Linked DNA regions of Adhaeribacter arboris. Each later gene encodes a partner of the first gene's protein in a complex. Links are inferred from orthologs where the notes say so. Each region holds a gene or a part of one and is shown on either strand. Other genes may lie near its edges. The genes, in order: AHMF7605_RS24620 and uvrB.

Region 1 (8,214 bases):
CGCTGCCTCGGCTCGGTGAAAAGTAGCCAATTGTTTTTCCAGTAATTCATAAACCGGATGATTGCCCGATAATAAACGCGAACCGGTAGAACCCAGTAAGTAATTTGAAAATTGTTCGGCTTCTTGAGTTATTAATTGCTTTAAAGCGGTAGACCGGGCCAGGCCCAAATAATCATTTGAGCAAAAATCAATGGCAGCTTTACTGGTTGGTAATTGCCGGTAAATACCTTGCTGGGTACGTAAACTTAATTTTTGCTGTAAATTCTCCGGAAATTGCATGCCTTATTTCGCGGGTTGCCAGGCATCTTTAAATGCTTTCCGGGGCTGCAGTCCTAACAATTCAAACATAGCCTGGTCTTCGTTAAAATCCGGATTGGGAGTGGTTAATAATTTTTCGCCGGAAAATATGGAGTTAGCTCCCGCCAGAAAACACAAGGCTTGTTCCGCCACGCTTAAGTTCGTGCGGCCGGCCGATAGACGCACCATGGTTTTAGGCATAATAATGCGGGCCGTCGCAATCATCCGGATCATATCCCACACGGGTACCCGCGGCTGATTTTGCAAAGGCGTGCCGGCCACCGGTACGAGCGCGTTAACCGGCACGGATTCGGGGTGCTCGGGCATCGTAGCCAATACGTGCAGCATTTCAATCCGGTCCTCGGTGGTTTCGCCTAGACCAATAATGCCGCCGCTGCAAACCGAAATTCCGGCTTTGCGCACGTGATCAATGGTGTTTAACCGATCTTCGTATTTGCGGGTAGTAATTATATTGCCGTAATGATCGCCGGAAGTATCCAGGTTATGATTATAGGCGTATAAACCGGCTTGTTTCAAACGCTCGGCCTGGTATTCGTTCACCATACCTAAGGTGCAGCAAACTTCTAAGCCCATGTCGTTTACTTGGGTAACCATACCTAATACGCGGTCAAAATCGCGGTTATCGCGTACTTCGCGCCAAGCGGCGCCCATGCAAAAACGGGTTGAACCGGCATTTTTAGCGCGGGTAGCGGCCGCCAGTACTTCTTCGTCTTTTAACAAACCGTGGGCCTTTACTCCTGTTTGGTAACGGGCTGCCTGCGGACAATACGCGCAATCTTCGGGGCAGCCGCCGGTTTTCACGGACAATAAGGTGCAAACTTGTACTTCGCTCCCAGTTTGGTATTGACGGTGAACGGTAGCTGCTTCTACAATCAGTTCGAGAATGGGTTTATGATATATCTCCTCGATTTCTTTTATTTCCCAATCCGTGCGGATTCCGTAATTTTCGTTCGGCATGTTGTCAGCGTTAAGGGTACGAAAGTAAAGAAGAATCTACTACTAAAAAAAAGAATCCTGCGAAAACCTCTATCCGGAAATTTAGCTTATGAAGAGAATTTCTAAAAAACAAAAAGCACCGGTATTTAAACCTGGTGCTTTCTTAATTATAAGTTTTTGAATTAGCTTGAATACTTTAATGTAACAGCGAAGATTATTTACGTTTAATATCGGCACCCAAGGCACTCAAGCGTTGGTCGATGTATTGATAACCACGGTCGATTTGTTCTACGTTCTCGATGGTGCTTTTCCCTTCCGCAGACAAAGCGGCAATTAATAAAGCAACTCCTGCCCGGATATCCGGAGAAGTCATGTTAATTCCTCGGAGCGGTACCTTCCGGTTATGGCCAATTACCGTAGCCCGGTGCGGATCACAAAGTATAATCTGGGCGCCCATATCAATTAATTTATCCACGAAGAAAAGCCGGCTTTCGAACATTTTCTGATGAATAAGCACCGTGCCTTTGGCCTGGGTAGCAACCACCAAAGCCACGCTAATTAAATCGGGCGTGAAGCCGGGCCAGATAGCATCGGCAATGGTTAAAATACTGCCGTCAATGTAGGTGTCAATTTCATAGGAGTCCTGGGCCGGAATGTAGATATCATCGCCCCGGAATTCCATTTTAATGCCTAAGCGCTGAAAGGTTTCCGGAATAATACCTAATTCCGGAATTTGAACGTCTTTAATGGTAATTTCAGAACCGGTCATACCGGCTAAACCAATAAAAGAACCAATTTCAATCATATCCGGTAGCATCCGGTGCTCGGTTCCACCCAGTTTTTCCACTCCTTCTATCACGAGTAAGTTAGAACCAATACCGCTGATTTTCGCTCCCATGCGGGTGAGCATGCGGCAAAGTTGTTGCAAATAAGGTTCGCAGGCGGCGTTATAAATAGTGGTGGTGCCTTCGGCTAATACAGCGGCCATAACCATATTGGCGGTGCCGGTTACCGAAGCCTCATCGAGCAGCATGTAGGTTCCCTTTAAACCATTAGGCGCGGTAATCTGGAAAAAAGAATCCTGCGAATCGTAATTAAAGTTAGCGCCCAGTTTCTGTAAACCGATAAAATGGGTATCCATGCGGCGGCGGCCAATTTTATCGCCGCCGGGCTTAGGCAGGGCACACACTCCGAAACGGGCCAGCATGGGTCCCATAATCATAACCGAGCCCCGGATAGCCCGGCCTTGAGTCGCAAATTGCTCGGTTTTTAAATATTCCAGGTTAATATCGTCGGCCGTAAACGTGTACGTAGAAGCATCTTTTCGCTCTACTTTAACGCCGAGGTCGGTAAGCATTTCTATTAATTTATTTATGTCCCGGATATCGGGTACATTGGATATAGTAACAGGTTCAGGAGTAAGCAATACGGCACATAATATTTGTAATGCTTCGTTTTTGGCGCCCTGCGGAATAATTTCTCCTTGTAATTTATTGCCACCAATTACTTCAAAACTGGCCATTTAGATGAGTTAAAAGTTATGAGTTAAAAGTTAAAAGCTGTCGGCAAAGCAAGCCGGAAACCTTTAACCAGAACTACGTACGGTTTAAGAGTGAAAAGTAATAATCAATAACTAACAACGAACAACCAGCAACGAACAACTAAATTATTACTGTTGTTTTTTGCGCTGCTTATCCAGCATTTTCTTGCGGTTATTATTGTTGTTATTGTTGCTGTTATTATTAGAATTATTATTGGAAGAGCCCACTTTTACACTTACCTCAAATAAATTATTTGCTTCAATTTTAGCCAAATCCATGTTCAGTTTACCCCCGGAAAGCTCCCGGATATTGTTCAGGATAATTTCGTCGGTAATGGAATCTTTATTGTACGTGCGGTAAAGCGTTTTCATGAGCTTGCCCAAAGAAATAATGGCAGCGTCCTGCTCGTCCCGATCCTTTACTTCAATGGCCTTATGAATGAGGTGCTCCACGTTTTTACCGTAATGCTTATACTTCGGAATATCGTGCGGAATATCCATGCGGGCGGGCTTGTCATTCAAATATTCCATGGCGCTTAGCGGGTAGGGACAATCCACATCCAGCTTGCCATCTGACATCACGAACAGGTGGTTCCATAATTTTTGCTGCATATCCTGAATATCGCGGATAGAAGGATTCAGCTTGGCCATCAAGTTCACGAGCAGTTGGGCACTGCGGCTGCGTTGCGCCCGATCTTCGATAGAGAGAATATAAGAAACAATATTCTGAACATTTCTGCCGTATTCCCGCAGCAGCAGTTCCTGTTTAAAACTGGAGTTAGCAATCATAAGGTAAAGGTAAGGATTTTTTAGACGCTAGATACTAGATGCTAGACGCTAGACTTTTTTAAATTATCATCAACGAGTAATGTACGCTAGATTTCAAAATGTTTTTTAAATCTAAAATCTAGCGTCTAATGTCTAGTATCTAGCGTCTCGTTTCTATTCATGTATGCGTAATTTGGCGAAGCTGAGTAATAAGGTTTTTTCGCCGGCTTCTTCAAATTCAATGATGGCTTTGGTGCTGTTGCCTTGGGTATCCATTTTAGCTACCACACCAAAACCAAATTTAGGGTGTTCTACGCGCATTCCGGCTTGTAAGTTGGCGGTATCACTGGGTACAAAATCGGCGGGGGGAACGTAGTTACTTGCTTTTTTAACGGGAGAAGCCGGAATTAAATTGCTTTTCCGCTTTAAAACTTTATCAAAAACACTCTGGCCTTCGCCGTACTGAAAGTTTAAGAACCGGGTGTCGATTTCGTCAATAAAACGGCTTTTTTCGCAGGCCCGCAGGTTGCCCCATTGGTAGCGGCTGGTAGCGTAAGATAGAGTTAATTTCTTTTCGGCGCGGGTAATGGCTACGTAAAACAAACGGCGTTCTTCTTCCAAATCGGCGCGGGTGGTCAGCATCATTTGGCTCGGAAACAGGTTTTCTTCCATGCCCACAATAAATACATTCCGGAATTCCAGACCTTTAGCCGAGTGAATGGTCATCATGGTAACGTATTCGCTGCCGTCGTCTTGTTGCTTGTCGGCGTCGGTAATAAGAGCAATGTCTTGCAAAAAGGCCGACAAGCTTTTATCTTCTTTCTCCGGATCATCCACAAACTCTTTTATCCCGTTGAGTAATTCCTGGATGTTTTCGTAACGGGCCAAGCCTTCAATGGATTTATCGGCGTACAATTCTTCTACAATGCCGGATTGTTTGGCAATGTGTTTGGCTACTTCAAAGGCATCGTTTTGCTCCGCCATAATGGCGAAGCTTTTAATTTTAGTGGCAAAGTCTTCAATGGGAGAAGCCACACGGCCGGTTAAAAAGCTTTTAGCGTTGCTGACTACTTCCCAAATAGTATGGTTGGTTTCGTCGGCGGTTACAATAATTTTTTCGATGGTAGAGTCGCCGATGCCGCGTTTGGGGTAGTTTATTACCCGCCGTAAGGCTTGCTCGTCGTTGTGGTTAACGGTTAGGCGCAAGTAGGCAATTAAGTCTTTAATTTCTTTGCGTTGGTAGAACGATAAGCCCCCAATAATGCGGTATTTAATATTCATCTTCCGTAAAGCCTCTTCCATAGCCCGGCTCTGCGCATTGGTCCGGTAAAGAATCGCAAAATCTTCGTAAGAAAGGTGGTTGTTCATCTTTTCTTCGAAAATAGCGTTCGCCACTAGTTTACCTTCTTCGTTGTCGGAGTTGGCTTTTATTACTTCAATCAGCGGACCTTCTTCGTTGTCGGTAAAGACATCTTTGCGCAGCTGGGCTTTGTTATTTTTAATAACCGAATTAGCCGCGTACACAATGTTTTTGGTAGACCGGTAATTTTGCTCCAGCTTAAATACTTCCAGTTCGGGGTAATCGCGCTCGTAATTCAATATATTTTGAATATCGGCTCCCCGGAACGCGTAAATACTTTGCGCATCGTCGCCTACTACGCAGATATTCCGGTTTTTGGCGGCCAGTTTGCGGGTAATTAGGTACTGGGAGTAATTGGTATCCTGGTACTCATCCACCATCACGTATTTAAAAATGTTCTGGTATTTGTTCAGAGCATCTACATGTTCTTTAAAAAGCACGTTGGTGTTGAACAATAAGTCATCGAAATCCATCGCGCCGGCTTTAAAGCACCGGCTTTGGTATGCCTGGTAAATTTCCCCGATTTTGGGGCGCATGGCCGCTTCGTCGTCGGCCTGGATGGTAGGGTCCTGGCGGTATTGGGCAACGGTAATCAGTTTGTTTTTAGCCGCCGAAATGCGGCCTAATACCATGCCCGGTTTATACAACTTATCGTCGAGGTTCATTTCCTTAACGATGTTCCGGATCAGGGTTTTAGAATCATCGGTATCGTAAATAGTAAAGTTACTCGGGTAACCAATTTTAGGAGCTTCGGCGCGCAGAATTTTAGCAAATACCGAGTGGAACGTGCCCATCCAGATATTTTTGGCTTCGTTGCCGATTACTTTTTCAATCCGTTGCCGCATTTCTTTCGCGGCTTTATTAGTAAAGGTTAAAGATAATATATTAAAGGGGTCAACACCTTTACTAATTAAGTGGGCAATCCGGTAGGTTAAAACCCGGGTTTTACCGGAGCCGGCGCCCGCAATAATCATTACCGGACCGTCGGTATGCAGAACGGCGGCTCTTTGTGAATCGTTCAATAATTTCAGGTAATCCATTCGCTTCGGGGCTATCAGACAAAAGCGGCACAAGTTACAAAATTTACCGCATCTTCTATTCTTTCTAACAGCCAAACTACTTTATCAGTTTCTTGTATGTGGGTTAGGTAATACAAAATCTATTTAAAAAATCAAAAGGTACTGGTTCGTGTACTTGGAAGGAACAGCTTAAAGATTAACAAAAACTTAACAATTTCTTAACCTAGTGTACCTGGTGTACATTCCCACTAAGTGCCTATCATTCTTTACTTTTGTGAAATTTTTTAAAGTTTTGGCGTTCTCTCCCACTTCTACCAGCGCTCGCTTTAAAAATTAAAGAGACTAAACAATGAAAAGAATTATTTGTCCGCTCAAGTTACATTTGGGCGGCTGGCGGTATATTATCGCTTTTGTAGGAGTCAATCTTATTTACTTTTCGGCGCAGGCCCAGCAAGCTTCTCAAGATTCTACTATTTCGCAGGGCGAGGGTATTTACTCCGTTTTTAAAAAATTTGAAAATTTAAAATTCAGCGGGTATATCCAACCGCAGTTTCAGTTGGCGCAGAGTGCCGGTGCTCCCAGCTTTGCGGGGGGTAACTTTGCCGCTAATTCCAATAACCGGTTTATGCTGCGCCGCGGCCGGGTAAGGATGGAATATACCATGCTCCACCAAAAAGATTTACCTTCCGTCTCTTTTGCTTTCCAGTTTGATGTAACGGAACGAGGTGTGCAGATTCGGGATTTTTACGGAAAAATTTACGAGAATAAGTTCAGTAAATTTCACCTGACCACGGGTATGTTTCCCCGACCCTTTGGGTTCGAAGTAAATTATTCTTCGTCGCAGCGAGAAGCACCCGAACGTGGGCGCATGTCGCAGATTTTGTTCCGCACGGAGCGTGATTTGGGCTTGATGTTAAGTTTTGATCCGCAAAAGGAGCAGGATGCCTTAAGAAATCTGCGGATTGAAGCCGGTTTGTTTAACGGCACCGGGGTAGCCGCTCCCACCGATTACGATAGCAACAAAGATTTTATTGGTCGGGTTTCGGTAAAGCCCACCGAAATAACTGAAAAATTAATTTTATCAGGTAGTGTATCGCACTACAATGGCGGCATGCGCCAGTTCGGCAAACAGGTTTACCGTTTAAACAAAACGGCTGCCGGACCCATGTTTCAGGTAGATTCCGCGGAAACCAATATCGGTAAAATTGCTACCCGCCGGTACTACGGAGCCGATGCGCAGCTGAAAATTTTAAATAAATGGGGCACTACCGAGCTGCGGGGCGAATTTATTATTGGCCGGCAACCCGGCATTGCCACCTCCTCCGAAGTACCCGCTACCGAACCTACCACCGACGAGATTACCATTGTCAATAACCTGCCTTTTGCCCGCAAAGTAGGTTTGCCCATTTACCACCGAAAGTTTAACGGGGCTTACTTTTACTTTTTACAAGACATCAAGACCAGCCGCGACCAAATTGTGCTTAAGTACGATTGGTACGATCCGAACAAACAAGTAAAAAATAAAGAAGTAGGACAGCCTGGTTCCGGCACCACCGAAGCTGATATTAAATTCAGTACTTTAGGCGGCGGCTACATTCATAATTTTACGAATAATGTACGCTTTACCTTTTGGTACGACTGGGTAAAAAATCAACCTACCCAATTAATTAAATACGCCCGGGATTATAAAGATAATATACTAACTATTCGGGTAATGTACCGTTTCTAATGTAAGCGGCAATTTAAAATAAACCCTTACTTACCGCGGTAAGTAAGGGTTTATAGTTTTGTAGCGGACGAATACAGCTTTTATCGCCGAATGAAAAATACCTTAGATAAACTGGTTTTTCCCTGCAAGATTTTAACAATGTATAAGCCTACGGGTAAATTAGCGGTTGGCAATAAAAGGGTATTCTGTCCTAGAACGGGTTTTACAGAAAGATTCTGATGCACTAATTTCCCCTGGTTATTATAAAGTTGAACCGTATATTTCTGCTCAGAGGTAAATGGAATACGCACCTTTAAATAAGAGTTTGCCGGATTCGGATAAACCTGAAGCACAGGTTCTGTCGCAACCGTTTCTTTTGTGCTAGCTTGTGCCGGGGCAGAAGAATTTGGGCTTACTACTAAATGATCTAGGTTGGGGCCACTGGTACCCGTAGCCGTAAGCCGAATTGTGTTTGAACCCGCCGTTAAACTAATATTTATTTCTTTATTTGACCAGGAAGTCCATTGCCCGGTTTCGGGAAATTCCAGTTCCGATGCGAGGTTGG
Region 2 (8,158 bases), 1.1 Mb from region 1 along the record:
AGCTCTACTCCATCCGAATAGATTGTTTTAAATCCGTTTGCATAAAGTTTGTAGCTAAAAATGTTACAGAACGCGTACAAAAACCTATACACTGGCCCATGCTTGTATTTGTGTTCCCTATTAAAATACAATAATATTTACAAACCAATTTTACGGCCGTGTATGTAGACCTTTGCTGACCAGTACTCATGTAACTGTGACTTTTTATGGGAGTATAGTTACAGAAATCTAAAGCTTTGGTATTTAGTCAAAACAAGAAGAAAGTTGCTTTTAGGTGAAAGGATAACATTAAAAAGCAGATAAAACAGGATGACTTCCAGAAGACACGGCCGATACAAGAAAATAGTTTGCGTTATAAATAGAACCTTATACCTATGAAACTAAACTGTCTCATGGCTGGGTAGAGGCTGCATCGTCGAAGTTTTTCCGAAGAATTATATAAGAAGGAATATTCCTGCAGCGATTTTTCCTTAAAGTGGTTGAGAGTAGCTTGTTCAGTAGAAATTCCAGCAGTTCTTTATAATTTCTCTTTTAAAGTAAAATCACAAAAATCTGCTGGAATAAGTTTTTAGCTAAGATAATTTTATCCAGTAGGAAAATTGATCCAGAGCGCAATGAAGTTGTTCGAGTTCCGAGGTGGTATTTTGAGTGAATTGTCGAAGCTCCTGAGTTAGGCTTTCTGCTTGGTGGAAAGTAGCTTGCACGGTTCGCCATTCGCTTATTACTTGCCTTACCACCAGAAAAATGACCAGCAATGCCAAAACGACTAAAGGAATCAGGGGGAAAATAATCATCTTAATGCTACTTTTTATCAGGCCGATGACTATAACTATTCTCTGTGTCTGTCTTACTTCCGGCCGAGATCGCGTGCGGGCACGAGTTTAATCCTGCACAATTTTCGGAATAGTAATACACATAGGAACTAATGCCTTCGCAAACATAGATGGAAGGGGTTTGCTGCTTTATAGCGGCAAGTTTGGGTAAATACCGGTCTTTTGCCGGGGTACTCGCATGAGCTGAAGCAAAAGCAATGTACAGCAGGAAAGTAAAAAAGAGGAAAAATTGCTTCATTCAAAAATGTATTATTATTCTAATAAAAAATTTAACTTGATAAACATGTATAAGGCAAATAAAAAGCCAATTTACGCGCTACCTCTTAAATTTTTTAGCTGGCTACATAATAGAGAGAACTTTGCACCTAACCCGCTAGTATTCTGCAATTAAATTTGTTGCTTTATTTACAATTAAGTAATTAAACAAAATTAATTAAATAAATCTGTCTGATATCGAGACTGTTGCGATAAGGAGTTGATAATTAAGATGATAGTTCCTAAAAAGTCTAGTATCTACTATTTGGATACTTGGGTCTCTTTTCTTATATTATACTAAATGGATAAGATTTATTACTCTATCTACAATAGTATAAAAGATAGAGTTAGTTGGATAATCCTGATTGTTGAAATCGCAGGAATATGAAAGGTATTATTAAACTCAGAATGCTGTTGACCAGTAAGAATTATAAAGTAATTGCCCACTTTCTGGAAACATCCGCCTAGATTTTCTGAACTAGGCAATTTTATTGTCTTGGTTCCTTTTGTAAGGTCGTTTACTTGGTTTGGCTGGCCTATACGCTCTTAGCCATTGAATACCTAACCCTACTACCCAAGTTAACATAATTAGTGCTACCGTCCAATACCAATCTTTCATATTACAAACCAAGTAATGGTGCGATGTTTACTTCTTCCAGATAAGGTTCCAGGAGAGCGAGACTTTTGAAACTTAGTACCAAATCAACTTCGTAGTTGTCCCGACGATACCAGATTTCGGCAAAGAAAGAATCTACACTAAAAAGATAAACAAAGTGTTCTCCATTGAGGCGATCGGCCAGAAACTTGCCTTGCGCTCGAATGAGGGCAGCCTTTTGCTCGCGTTTATTACAGAAAAAGTAAGGTTGATTCATCTTAAAATGGTTGCGTAAGTTTAAATTAAACAAAGAGTAACTGACAAGCCTCCTGCTTCCGGAGAACTGCTATAAATACCAGAATTAAGATAAAATTGAGTACTAGTCTTAGCGCAAAGTATTTATTATTAGTAATATATGTAATAATAAATATTATGCCAGAACAAGCGTATAAACAGAGGCATTCTCATTTTTTACCATCGGCTAAATAACGACCGTAATGAGCTACATTCCTGGTGAGAGGTTACACCAGGAATGCTAAAAAAAGCTTAATCTGTTTAATTCCGCTAATTTGAAGAGCCTGTATGTCTCATTCCGCCAAGAGCGGAATATGAATAAGGTGCAGCGTAGATGAATCAGGGATAAGTTGGTGCGTGTTCGCGCTAGTTACTATGGTCCGGAACTGGTATATATTTTTAAAGGGAGCGAAATATTTTTTTCCATTTCTGCGCACTACGTACCAGTCGTAATTTAAGCGGCCGTATACAAAAATGGTATCGCCAACACGAATACTTTTAAATACCGGAGCAAACGTATTCGGAATTTTTCTCAGAGATACTCCGCTTCTGCCAGCCGTGAAGGTTTCCAGAATAGGTCGGAAATTACTGCTTAATTCATAAGAAGAAGGAGAAAGAGAATACGTGCAGCCGGAGAGTAAATAAAAGGATAACAGGTAAAGTAAATTTTTTTTCATTTGGTTGGTTTGATTAAGTTTAGATTATAATGTTCGGGAGCTTGGTAAGCAAAAGACTTTTATTTACTTGAAAAGACTGAATTACTTCTGCCTTGGCTTTAGCTTTATTTAAGTCCTTTCCTTTTTAGTAATTTTGCTATTGTCGTTGGCTCAATATAAATTAAATTTCAGGATGATGCAACAACAAGAAATAAGTATAGCCTAACTAAAGCAGCTAATTTTAAAGGGGTTATAACAAAATAAAATTGAGCTATAGGTCGGAATTATTCTGGAGGCGGGGCAACTCTGCGGCTCTGGATATTGTTATACTATATTAACAAAATCTAAAAATTCTGCATGGATTTTAAACTAACTTCTGAATTTAAACCTACTGGCGATCAACCCAAAGCTATTGCGCAATTAGTGGAAGGCGTAAGAAACGGTGAACCGGCGCAGGTATTGTTAGGCGCAACTGGTACCGGGAAAACCTTTACCGTAGCCAATGTTATTCAAGAGGTGCAAAAGCCAACCTTGGTATTATGCCACAATAAAACGCTCGCGGCACAGCTCTACGGGGAGTTTAAACAGTTTTTTCCTAAAAATGCCGTTGAGTATTTTATATCGTATTACGATTACTACCAGCCCGAGGCGTACATTGCTTCTTCTAATACTTTTATCGAGAAAGACTTAGCCATTAATGAAGAAATTGAAAAACTGCGGTTGCATTGCACTTCGTCTTTATTGTCGGGGCGGCGCGATATAATTGTAGTAGCTTCTGTATCCTGCATTTACGGTATTGGTAATCCCGAAGAATTTGGAAAAAACGTAATTTACCTTCAACCGGGCCGCAAGTTTAGCCGCAACCAGTTGCTGTACCAATTTGTCCAGATTTTATATAGCCGTACCGAGGCGGAATTTACCCGGGGCACTTTCCGGGTAAAAGGGGATACTGTGGATATTTTTCCGGCTTATGCCGATTATGCTTACCGGATTTATTTTTTCGGGGATGAAATCGAGTCTATCCGACGCATCGAACCAGCCTCTGGTAAAATGATTGCCGAAGAAGAGCAAATAGCCTTGTATCCGGCTAATTTATTCGTGACCGGGCAAGACGTAATGCAACAGGCAATTCGCGAAATTCAGTTCGATTTAGTGGCGCAGCACGAATATTTTTTAAAAGAAAGCCGCGACGAAGAAGCCAAACGAATTAAAGAACGTACTGAGTTTGACTTGGAAATGATCCGGGAGCTAGGGTATTGTTCGGGTATCGAGAACTATTCCCGTTATTTCGATCGACGCACACCGGGGGCACGTCCGTTCTGTTTATTAGATTATTTTCCGAACGATTACCTGATGGTAATCGATGAGAGTCACGTTACTACCCCCCAGGTGCGAGCCATGTGGGGCGGCGACCGTTCCCGTAAAACCGCCTTGGTTGAATGGGGGTTCCGGTTACCTTCGGCGATGGATAACCGCCCGCTTACATTTAACGAGTTTGAGTCAATGATAGGCCAGACTATATATGTGAGCGCCACGCCCGGCGATTATGAACTGCAAAAATCCGGGGGCGTTATCGTAGAGCAAATTATCCGGCCAACTGGTCTGTTAGATCCCGAAATTGAAGTAAGACCTAGCGTGAACCAGGTAGATGATTTACTCGACGAGATAGACGAGCGTATTAAAATGGGTGATCGTATACTGGTTACTACCCTCACCAAACGCATGGCCGAGGAGCTTTCTAAGTACATGGAGAAACTAAATATTAAAGTAAAATACATCCATTCCGAAATAAAATCTTTGGATAGGGTAGAGATTTTGCGGGAATTGCGCTTGGGACATATAGATGTATTAATTGGGGTAAACTTGCTCCGTGAAGGTCTGGATTTGCCGGAAGTATCATTAGTAGCCGTGCTGGATGCCGACAAAGAAGGCTTCCTGCGCGATCAACGCTCGCTGATTCAAACTACCGGCCGGGCCGCCCGGAATAGCCAAGGCAAAGTAATTATGTACGCCGACCGTATGACGGGTTCCATGCAGCGCACGATAGACGAAACTAACCGGCGGAGAGCCGTGCAAATGGCTTACAACGAAGCCCATGGCATTACACCTACCACGGTACGGAAATCAAAAGAAGAAATATTTGAACAAACCACCGTGGCCGATTCCCGGCCTATTCCGAAAGTATACGCTGGTCCAGCCGAGGTATCTATTGCGGCCGAACCAGTGGTGCAATACATGAAGCGCGAAGAACTCGAAAAGCTCATTAAGAAAACGGAAAAGCAAATGGAAGCCGCCGCCAAAGAACTCGACTTTCTGCAAGCCGCCAAATACCGCGATGAGCTAGCCGAATTACGCAAGCTGCTGAAAAGTAAAAGGGATTAATCTTTTTGTAAGTGAGCAACTTTAACTTATTTAAAACAGAAACAATTTATATGTCATTCAGAAGGAAACTTGTTGGCTATGTGGCAAAATACTTTCCATTGGAAGAATCGCTTTTTTAACCTTAATTTCTTTTTCTACTAATTTCATTAAAACGCCGACCATTCATCGGCGATTTTGTTATATATAATTATGGAAATATTGCTACTGAAGCATCTTTATCTAAAAATAAGATATAATGGCTGGTGGTAAAAAATTACATTTTAAATTCTGCTTCTTTGTTATAGGGTTAGCAATGACGAGCTTTTCTTGCGAAGATACTACTTCCGTCATTTACGAAAATTCTGTTTTAGGTAAACAACAATTCGTTCATACAATTGAATTAATTGCGTTTGGTGCAACAGATGATTCTATTAACCCTCATAACAGAGGGTACCGCGCTGATTTCTATGCCCATTTTAATTTAAGTAATGATTCAATCTATACACGTCAACAAATTAGTTTTTTTGAGCAGAAAGAAATTACGGCTAAACTAGGTTTTTGTAATTCTTTATCGACAAGTAAAGAACTGGTCGATTTACTCGCTGTGATTAAACAACTAAAGCCAGGACTTATAAAACAGACAAATGTTCCAGATGGAGTATTATATTGCGGTAAAGATTACTGCTTGGTTTATACTTGTGGAGCTAGCATAAAGAGGTATTATTTCACTAGATTCAATCTCTTACCAGAATTTGAGATGTTCATTGATTATGCTGAAAATACAGAACATGATACAACATTAATCAAAGATGATAGTCAATTCGATGAGGATAATGTATTGTCTAACATTGTAAACCGAGTAGATTTCCCTCGTTTTAAAACAATTCCTCCACCAGTGGTCTCTACTGTCGGTTTTACTCCTCCTGCTATCCTGCGAGATTAACTTTTTCAGTATTAAGTAAAGTTAGAATTTACCTTTCTTTTTTTAAGCTTTTACAATCTATCTACCAAAGATGCCAAGCCCATTAATTACTTACCGAACCGGAAACGATCTGAATTTAAACGAAATGATTGCTCTATACGAAGCGTCCACACTAGGCGAGCGTCGTCCCATTCAGGACCGGGCCCGGATGCAGGCCATGCTGCAACATGCCAATCTGGTAATTACAGCTTGGGCCGATGCGCAATTAGTAGGTATTGCGCGAGCCTTCTCCGATTTTGCTTTTGTTACGTATCTTTCTGATTTAGCCGTGCACCGCGATTTTCAAAAACAAGGTATTGGTAAAGAACTGATTAAGCAAACGCAACTGGCGGGCGGGCCACACGCCAAAATTGTTTTATTGGCGGCTCCAGCGGCCGAACACTACTACCCGCGTATTGGGTTTACCCATCATCCGCAAGCATGGATGCTAAATGGCGATGCGGAAATTAAATAAGGAATATTGCCGTTTTATAATTTGGGTTAGAGATATTTGTGTTAAATTAGTTATACTATCCAACCTTTGCCGTTCAACCATCCACTAACGTAAAAATTCAGGTATTAAAGAATGAGCCAGTCGTTTCAGTCGACAAAGAAGTGCAAGAATTGTGGAAACTGGTCGCCGTGGAATCAGCAAATTAACGATACCTGTCATTTCTGCGGACATTTGCTCGACGAAGAAGCGTTTTTAGCCCAGGCCAAAGCCGAAGCCGAGGCTAATGAAAAAAAGCCGTACCAAATTAACATTGACTTAATTAAAATATACCCCACTGATTCGTTCCTGGTAAAAATAGGAAAACGTATGGTTCAGGCAGTGCAAATTTCTTTTGTTGCCATTTTGTCTTTTATACTTTGGTTCTTAACCATGTTGGCGGGCTAATGCAAATTTTACGAAATCCAGTTTTTATCATTGCGGCAGTAACATTCTGGATAACGTATACGCTAGAGTATTTTAATATTTTTACCTTGCCTTTCGTTCATCATTATCTCGATGATTTATTAGCTATGCCGGTAATTTTAACGCTGGTAGTGGCGGTACAACGGCAGTGGGTTTACCGGACCCCACGGTATATTCTCTCAAAATTTCAGGTGATGTTTGCGGTAGTGTATGTAAGTTTTTGGTTTGAAGTAATCCTGCCGGCTTTCTCGGTAAAATATACCCGCGATGCCTGGGATATTATAGCGTATAGTTTAGGTGCGTTAATATTTTACCGGTTCATTAATCAGCGGCAATCATTACCTTCGCGGTCGCAACCTTAATCAGTAGAATCACTTAATACTTTGAAACCAACTGCTACCCTTCGCCGCGCCACTGCGGACGATATAAATTTACTGGCAACTATTGGCCAACAATCTTTTATCGAAGCTTTCGGGGACGCTAACACTCCCGAAAATATGGCGGCATTTTTAATTAAAGGGTTTGCGCCCGAAATAATTGCGAATGAGCTAGCAAACTCCAGTACCGAGTTTTACCTAGCCGAAATAGCTGACGAAGCTGCCGGTTACGTGAAAATGGAATTTCCGGCACCGGATTCCCGAGTACCTTTTCAAAACGCCTTAAAAATCAGCCGCTTGTATTTGCTTCGTCAATTTTTGGGCTTGGGTTTGGGCGACCAACTGATGCATTTCAGCCTTGAAAAAGCAAAACTGTTGGGCTGCGAGGCCGTGTGGCTCACCGTATGGGAACATAATCCCAGGGCGATTTCTTTTTACCAGAAATGGGGATTTTACCAGGTAGGCACCGAAGACTTTATTTTAGGCGATGATGTACAATTAGACTACCTGCTGGTAAAGCCCATGTAAGGGTTAATTTTATGCGCCTAAGAAGGTTTCTCCTTGAAAATATTGAAGAAAATAGCTGTAGCTAAATCAATCTGGCTTGTATAAGTAAACCGCAAAACTAAATTTATATTATTAAAAGACCTTTTTCGCGTAAGGTGAGCCAGGTTGGAGAAATTAGAAATTGCGTAAAAGGTACGTTGGCTTGCTCCGGAAACTGTTGGGCTAGTTCTTTTAAATGAGTTATGTTTGGTTGTTCGCTGCTTACTTGCCTTAACATTTCTACCAGCCATTTCCCAATAACAGGCGTTGTTTTAATTTGAAAATCCTCCGCCTTTTCGTAGAAAGTGAGTAAGGTGTATTCGGTTTTCTTGCCTTTTTTATGTGCTGTTATTATTTCCAACTC

What was found.
Region 2: the proteins of AHMF7605_RS24620 (region 1) and uvrB are in contact, whole or in part, in a crystal structure (PDB 7EGT), measured with the Thermus thermophilus proteins. The link is inferred for Adhaeribacter arboris from one-to-one orthologs. Residues at the interface, in WP_096412145.1 of Thermus thermophilus: His654, Arg656, Phe657, Gln666, Asp668, Glu669, Lys680, Arg681, Leu682, Ser683, Lys685, Tyr686, Ala687; in WP_096411307.1 of Thermus thermophilus: Glu23, Leu25, Arg26, Asp27, Gly28, Glu29, Arg30, Phe31, Arg55, Glu326, Asp327, Phe328, Glu379, Ser382, Gln383, His398, Gly400, Arg401.

The regions. Positions count from the first base shown.
Region 1 is NZ_PYFT01000001.1:6,052,688-6,060,901, forward strand. What follows is about bases 3,350-6,324. They hold AHMF7605_RS24620 (ATP-dependent helicase), read right to left. Parts: upstream 5,963-6,324; coding sequence 3,737-5,962; downstream 3,350-3,736. Other genes in these bases: AHMF7605_RS24615 (DUF4290 domain-containing protein), read right to left, coding at 3,350-3,583; AHMF7605_RS24625 (porin), read left to right, coding at 6,291-6,324. Outside these bases: AHMF7605_RS24600 (aminotransferase class I/II-fold pyridoxal phosphate-dependent enzyme), read right to left, coding at 1-279; biotin synthase BioB, read right to left, coding at 283-1,275; murA (UDP-N-acetylglucosamine 1-carboxyvinyltransferase), read right to left, coding at 1,469-2,776; more of AHMF7605_RS24615, read right to left, coding at 2,924-3,349; more of AHMF7605_RS24625, read left to right, coding at 6,325-7,670; AHMF7605_RS24630 (PQQ-dependent sugar dehydrogenase), read right to left, coding at 7,751-8,214. UniProt on the Escherichia coli protein: A helicase with DNA-dependent ATPase activity. Unwinds DNA duplexes with 3'-5' polarity. Translocates on single-stranded DNA with 3'-5' polarity. Initiates unwinding more efficiently from a nicked substrate than double-stranded DNA.
Region 2 is NZ_PYFT01000001.1:4,951,195-4,959,352, forward strand. Bases 2,584-5,502 are described here. They hold uvrB (excinuclease ABC subunit UvrB), read left to right. Parts: upstream 2,584-2,990; coding sequence 2,991-5,015; downstream 5,016-5,502. Other genes in these bases: AHMF7605_RS20150 (SH3 domain-containing protein), read right to left, coding at 2,584-2,654; AHMF7605_RS20160 (hypothetical protein), read left to right, coding at 5,251-5,502. Outside these bases: AHMF7605_RS20135 (hypothetical protein), read right to left, coding at 573-794; AHMF7605_RS20140 (hypothetical protein), read right to left, coding at 802-1,071; AHMF7605_RS20145 (hypothetical protein), read right to left, coding at 1,709-1,960; more of AHMF7605_RS20150, read right to left, coding at 2,271-2,583; more of AHMF7605_RS20160, read left to right, coding at 5,503-5,937; AHMF7605_RS20165 (GNAT family N-acetyltransferase), read left to right, coding at 6,008-6,430; AHMF7605_RS20170 (hypothetical protein), read left to right, coding at 6,542-6,853; AHMF7605_RS20175 (magnesium citrate secondary transporter), read left to right, coding at 6,853-7,233; AHMF7605_RS20180 (GNAT family N-acetyltransferase), read left to right, coding at 7,255-7,776; AHMF7605_RS20185 (B12-binding domain-containing radical SAM protein), read right to left, coding at 7,880-8,158. UniProt on the Escherichia coli protein: The UvrABC repair system catalyzes the recognition and processing of DNA lesions. A damage recognition complex composed of 2 UvrA and 2 UvrB subunits scans DNA for abnormalities.